2 regions of the Bacillus jepli genome follow, and region 2 is predicted to be linked to the other one. Evidence: predicted binding sites of a transcription regulator. Region 2 holds the regulator's gene; the other holds the start of a gene.
The links. The regulator Rex, encoded in region 2, represses fermentation and respiration genes when NADH is low (regulators of the CRP and FNR family bind a similar motif). The targets are predictions, from matches to a motif close to TTGTGAAATATTTCACAA.

Region 1: a site for Rex is predicted at 1,521-1,538, ahead of ABC371_RS21555 (DUF2249 domain-containing protein). Genes of this name have one in related genera too.

The regions. Positions count from the first base shown of each region.
Region 1 is NZ_JBDFMO010000001.1:4,227,551-4,230,972, forward strand. Features, by position in the region: gene ABC371_RS21545 (DUF5316 domain-containing protein) at 75-368, opposite strand; gene ABC371_RS21550 (molybdenum cofactor guanylyltransferase) at 482-1,087, opposite strand; gene ABC371_RS21555 (DUF2249 domain-containing protein) at 1,233-1,463, opposite strand; partial or broken gene ABC371_RS24715 (IS110 family RNA-guided transposase) at 1,768-3,009, opposite strand; gene ABC371_RS21570 (hypothetical protein) at 3,313-3,422, shown strand, end outside.
Region 2 is NZ_JBDFMO010000001.1:751,938-755,359, forward strand. Features, by position in the region: gene tatC (twin-arginine translocase subunit TatC) at 20-769, opposite strand; gene ABC371_RS03760 (twin-arginine translocase TatA/TatE family subunit) at 786-977, opposite strand; gene ABC371_RS03765 (redox-sensing transcriptional repressor Rex) at 1,013-1,654, opposite strand; gene moaC (cyclic pyranopterin monophosphate synthase MoaC) at 1,657-2,148, opposite strand; gene ABC371_RS03775 (ABC transporter ATP-binding protein) at 2,283-3,422, shown strand, end outside.

The DNA of each region.
Region 1 (3,422 bases), 3.5 Mb from region 2:
AGGTTAAGGAGGTGTTTGAAAATGTTCACAATTAGGAACATGTTATGAGGTGTTCAAATTAGTTTGAAGAAATGTTACATATAATTGAGGGTTAAAACTATGGCTACAAGTAAATTGGGAGCTCCCAAGAGGAAAAACAGATAAGAATATCGGATTCTTTTTTTACGATCTTGTTTGCTTTCGGTATAGTAGTTCGCTCTTGCCCGATCTCCGCTGATAAAGGAATCAGACACGATTCCCGCGAGTAAAAAACAAATGATCCCGAGTGTCCCTGAAATCACAGAATATGTTTCAAATTGATGAGTAGACAAACCAATGATTAGTAGAAGTCCAGAGGTTACTATCCCTAAAATTAAGCCTACTCTCAAACGCACTCCCTCCTTTTCAACACATTTTGTTTCATTATTATTTTATCATATTTTTCTGAATATTATGAGTGTGCAAAGTGAAATTTAAAAAAGAAAGCCAATTTTCAATGGATTTAAATTGGCTTTTGCTGTACTTTTTTATATTCAGTTTGGTCATTAATATTTTCAAATTCCATGCCTTGTAGCTGGAGTTCTTGATTGGTTACGAATTTAACGTTGCAAGCGTCTAATAAATGGCTCATTTTATACTGTTGAATTTTTAGCAGTTCCTCTATTCTCTTTGCAACCCTACGATGGTAAACAGCGATTAACGGCTGTTGTCGATCATTGATAACCGGAACAATAGCATCAATACTTTGGTCATTGGTATAAGTGATTAGCTGTTTCACAAGTACATCAGTCACAAAAGGGGTATCACAAGGTAAGACTATATACCAATCTGACTGTTCTTTTTGCATGGCTGTGAACATACCAGCAAGCGGTCCGTTCCCTTTATATTCAGGTAAATCCTGAATAACTTCTACTGAAGTTTGGTCTTGAAATTGCTCTACTAATGCGGGATGACTTACAATAATAAGCTTTCCCACATTTCCTTCCAATGCCTCGATAGCATATTCATAAAAGAATTTACGATGAAGTTTGGCAAACGCTTTAGGGCTCCCAAATCTCCTTGACTCTCCACCAGCTAAAAGGATACCTGTGATTTTTGATTTGTTCATGTAGAAACATCCTTTTACTTTTTTCATCATAGTAGCACGAATGGAACAGTCTTCCAAATAAAACTTTTTATTGATAAAAAGATGTAGGCACATCGTAAATTGATTTTGCCTACATCTTTATAAATATTGAATCTTTGATTGTTTTTTATTTTTTACCGATTGCAACGCGCCATACATCTGGACCTTGTTCAAGGTATTCCCAGGTGAATTCATTACCGCGTTCCATCATGAATTGATATTGGAGTGGTCGTGGATCATGGTCATTTGTAAGCTCCATGATTTCACCTGACTGTAAACTATCAAATGTTCTAAAAATTGTTGGGTGCTTATCCTTCGGTGCGTAATCTGGAGCATTTACTTTCGCTGCAAATACCATTTTTACATTCCTCCTTTTGTTTTATGGGTTCATTGTATCGAGTCTTTTCTGTAATTGTAGTGAATCTTATCACTATGTACGTATGTTTTTAATCATATCTCTAGAAAAATATGCGATAATGAAAAAAAATCTTAAAATGCCACGTAAACATCTTGTCATACCTCATGAAATGTGGGTCTAAAAGAATAAACGGGGTGAAAGTCTGAAAAAACTACGTTTGACCACTATTCTAATTTAGAGCACGACAAATAAGCCATCTTATGACGACTTTTAAAAATTTTTGATCGAATTAAATACTTTAGCTTTAAGAAGCTTCTAACACTTTATAGCCGTGGTTTTTAGCTAGTAAGATGGCTTGTTCTACCGTGATTTCACGGGTTACTGGAAGAACATCCGATTTTCTATATAATTCAGCGTTATATGCTTCTTTCTTTTTGAGAATATTGTAGATAGCTGTTAAAAGCATTCGTGCAATTGCAATAATTGCTCGTTTGTGACCACGTCGTTTCTTAAGTTTTAAGTAACGGTTTCGAATTTCGGGATGTTTTTCACTTTTAACTACAGCTGTAGCACACTGTACTAAAAGGGGCTTTATGTAGCAGCCAGCTCTCGAAATTCTTACTGACTTTTTCTTGCCGGCACTCTCATTATTTGTGGGTGTAAGTCCTGCCCAGGAACACAAATGCTTAGCTGTCGGAAACACGTCCATATTAACACCGATTTCTGAAACCACTGCAATGGCGGAAAAGATGTTCTTGAAGGACGGAACAGTTAAGATCAAATTGATTTCTTCTGTGTAGGACGCGGCAAGAGAAAGAATAATTTTTTCAAGGTCATCCTTCCGGGACCCAAGGTCTTCATAGTGTTGTTTTATAACCTTTAGTTTTTCAGCCTGTTCGGGAGTAATATATCCGTCAATGGCGAGCTCCAGATCAGGAAGTTTTTTCTTCAGGGAGCCATGGATTAAAGGTTCAATGTCAAAAGATGTTTCTAAAGGATTTTCAAGAAGCTTGTCAATGATGTTCATGGAGCTTTTGCCGAAGGTATCTGTAACAACATGTCCATGCTGGATATTTGACACAGTTTAACTATTTTGAAGACGATTCTTTTCGCTCGACATAAAGTTAGTCAGTTTAAAACGATAACGCATAAGGTCACGAAGTTGTCTAATCGTAAGTGGAGGCATGAAGCTTCCAGCTACAAGGTCGTGCTTAAATAAATCAGCAATCCATTTGGCATCCTTTTTGTCTGTTTTTTTACCACGGATAGCCTTGACGTATTTAGGATGCGCCAAAGTGATGTTGCAGGAATCTTCAAGTACATTAAATACGGGAATCCAGTATTTCCCGGTAGATTCCATACAGACATCTTTACATTTGTTTTCACAAAGCCATTGTGACAGCTCAATCAATCCTTTTGTATAGGTCGAAAAGCGACGGCGTTTGTATGTTGTAACTCCTTTATCAGTTGAGGCAACACAAGCCACAACAAAGGTTTTGTGGACATCAATTCCACAACAAATAGGATAAACAGTTTTTAAAGCCATAGGGATAACTCCTTTAACAGATTTATAGGGATAGACAACATTGACTGATTGCCCAGCAATAAACGAGTAATGGTTATACAAAGATAAGTCTGCGTGCTCGAAGTCACACTTATTTGTGCTTGGAAAGGCAATCTACACATATAAAGATGCGGTCACTCCACAACTGAAGCAGCCCACTCACCTCCGCGTGATTTGTAGTTAATTGAAATCCCTATGGCTACAGAATTGCCAAAATAACGCTCAAGGTAAACTTGTTTCATTACGTTTTGTGCCTTGAGCAGAGCGAAAGGAATGGATATAAAGATGAAAGAATTTGTTGGTATATGTAAGGATTGTGAAAAAGAAATTTACTGTTTAGATGGATTTATTAATGGGGTTGTTTTAGAAGATAAAAAAGGCATACTTTGCTTTGA
Region 2 (3,422 bases):
CTATTTTCTGGACTTTTGTTTATTCCATACTATTTGCTGCCATCATTTCCGCTTTGAGTACCTTTCTGTAGGCACTTCTTGATACAAGAATACTGATTTCATATAATCCGAATAACGGCACAGTAACCATTAAATGAGAGATTATTTCAGGAGGCGTAATTAGCCCTCCAATTACTAATAGAATAAAATACGCATATTTTCGTATTTTCGATAAGAACATCGGTGTGACAATACCGAGTCTTGTGAGAAACATGACGACTACCGGCAATTGAAACAAAAAGCCAAACGGTAAGGTCAACTGTAACAGGAATTGAAAATACTCATTAATCCCGATTACCTGGTTAATATCAAGGCGGGCTGCTAACCTCGTCATAAAATTCACAACAAATGGGAATAGAATAAAGTAGGAAAATGACACCCCTACTAAAAATAAGACTACTGAAATCGGAATATAACTCAAGGTTACCTTTCTTTCCTTTTCATACAAACCTGGACTGATGAACGCCCATAGCTGATAGAGTAAAAAAGGAGAGGAGATAACGAGCGCAATGATAAAAGCAAATTGCATATAAATTTTAATTGGATCTGTCATACGGAAAGCATTCATTGTCAGTTCTTTTGCTTCCTCCGCATTTTGCAAGTAAAGAATGACCGGCTCTGCGAGAAAAAAGCTTCCTAATGCAACAATGAAGAAGAAAACGACTACATAAATCAGTCGTTTTCGTAGCTCACCAATATGATCGTAGACGGACATTTCTTTTTCGTTCATATGACTCATCCTATCATTACTTCACATCAGGAGTTTCATTCTTTTTTACATCATCATCGTCATCATCTGCTAAACCTTTTGTTGCGTTTTTGAATTCACGCAAAGTATTACCTGCTGCTCTTCCTAATTGAGGTAACTTCTTCGGTCCAAAAATAAGTAACGCTGCAAATACAATCAATAGGATACTACCAAATCCAAGACTTCCCACAGTAAGTCACCTCCCAACAAGTGTAAAATATATTTCTATTCTTCATTCGAATAATGCTTTAAAAAGTAAACAAGTGCTTGTAATTCAACAGCTAAGTCAATATGGTGAACACGTATATGTTCAGGCACATTGATTCTTGCTGGTGTGAAATTAAGGATACCTTTGATCCCCTTATTTACGAGGCGATCCGTAATCGCCTGTGCTGCGCCAACGGGAACTGTTAAAATAGCAACCGTGACATCATCAGGCAATTCTTTTTCAAGATCATCTAAATGGTATACCTTGACTCCACCAATACTACTACCTACCTTATTATAATCCACATCAAACGCAAGCTCAATTTTTGTATTATTATTTTTTGAGAAATTATAATGTAAAAATGCGGTACCTAAATTACCGACACCTATTAACGTAACCTTTGTTAATTCATCCTGATCAAGGGTCTTACTAAAAAAGGATAATAAATAATTCACATTATAGCCATACCCTTTTTTTCCCAATGCCCCAAAATAGGAAAAATCTCGCCTAATCGTGGCGGAATCAACCTTGACCGCATCACTTAGCTCTGCAGACGATACCCTCTGCTTCCCCGAGGCATGCAGGTTTTTTAAAAACCGATAATAAAGTGGCAGCCTTTTGGCAGTTGCTTGTGGTATTTTTGACTGTTCCAAATTCATGTTTATTCCCCCGCTACTGGCCTTTTAAAATCACCGTTTTTTCCACCTGTTTTTTCAGCTAAATAGGTTGGCCCAATCACCATCCCTTTATCAACTGCTTTACACATATCATATACAGTTAACGCACAAACCGATGCGGCCGTAAGGGCTTCCATCTCTACGCCGGTACTACCCTTTGTTTTAACTGATACGGTAATATGTAAAATATAATCATCTTGGGTCGTCCAATTAAAGCTGATATCGACGCCCTTTAATGCTAACGGATGGCACATCGGAATTAACTCTGATGTTTTTTTAGCTGCCATAATACCGGCAACCTGAGAAACAGCAAGAACATCTCCCTTGCTAACCTCATTATTTATGATTTGCTCATAAATCAATTTATTTACAGTAATACTTGATTTTGCAATCGCTGTACGAACAGTATCAGATTTCTCTGTAATGTCGACCATTCTTGCACGACCCTGCTCATTAAAATGGGTAAATGATGACATATATCGAACCCTCCCATAAACTATACACTATTTTACCACATCTGTCTTTGTAACATCTGTGAACATTATCATTGCAGTTGCTCTATTAAGATAATATAAGATACACTGTTGTTAGAAACAAGAGGTGAAATAGCATGATTTTACTACAAGTAAATCAGCTCAAAAAATATTTTGCTGCTGATCTTATTTTATCCAATATAAAATTAGAAGTACAAACTCGCGACCGCATTGCCATTGTTGGTCGAAATGGTGCCGGAAAATCGACTCTATTAAAAATTATTGCAGGACAGATGTCACATGATGGCGGTGAAATCATTAAGCCGAAAAGTGTCACAATCGATTATCTCGCACAGGACACTGGACTTGAATCAACGCTTACCATTTGGCAAGAAATGCTTACCGTCTTTGCACCCTTACAGAAACTAGAAAAAGACTTACGAAACCTTGAAGTAAAAATGGGGGACCCCTCCGTTTTTGAAAATCCAGCTGACTATCAAAAACTCCTTGAAGAATACGATCAGCTCCAGGTCGACTTTAAAGAACAGGGTGGCTATCAATATGAAGCTGATATTCGTTCCATTCTACACGGGTTTCATTTTACAGAAGAATACTACGAAACAAAAATATCTAGCTTGAGCGGTGGTCAAAAGACACGCCTAGCCCTTTGTAAATTATTACTTTCCAAGCCTGATTTATTGATTCTGGACGAGCCGACAAACCACCTCGATATCAGCACGCTTACCTGGCTTGAACAATATCTCCAAGGCTATCCAGGAGCGCTCTTAATCGTATCCCATGACCGTTACTTCCTTGATAAAGTAGTCAACCAGGTCTATGAAATTTCAAGACACACAAGCACGAAATATGTCGGAAACTACAGCAACTATTTAAAATTAAAGGCTGAAAACTATGAACTTGATTTGAAAAGATATGAAAAACAACAGGAAGAAGTCGAAAAACTAAAAGACTTCATCGCGAAAAACCTAGTCAGAGCTTCAACAACGAAACGCGCTCAAAGTAGACGAAAACAGCTTGATCGAATGGAGCTTATGGACAGACCATCGGGTGATGAAAAATCTGCTTCCTTCCGTTTCGAAATTGAAAGACAAAGTGGAAATGATGTGTTAAGTGCAAAAGACATCTCTGTTTCCTATGAAAAAGACAAGCCTATTATCAAAAATATCAATTTCAATATTTATCGTGAAGATAGTATTGCGTTAGTGGGACCTAACGGGATCGGGAAATCGACCCTGCTAAAAGCCGTTATCGATAAG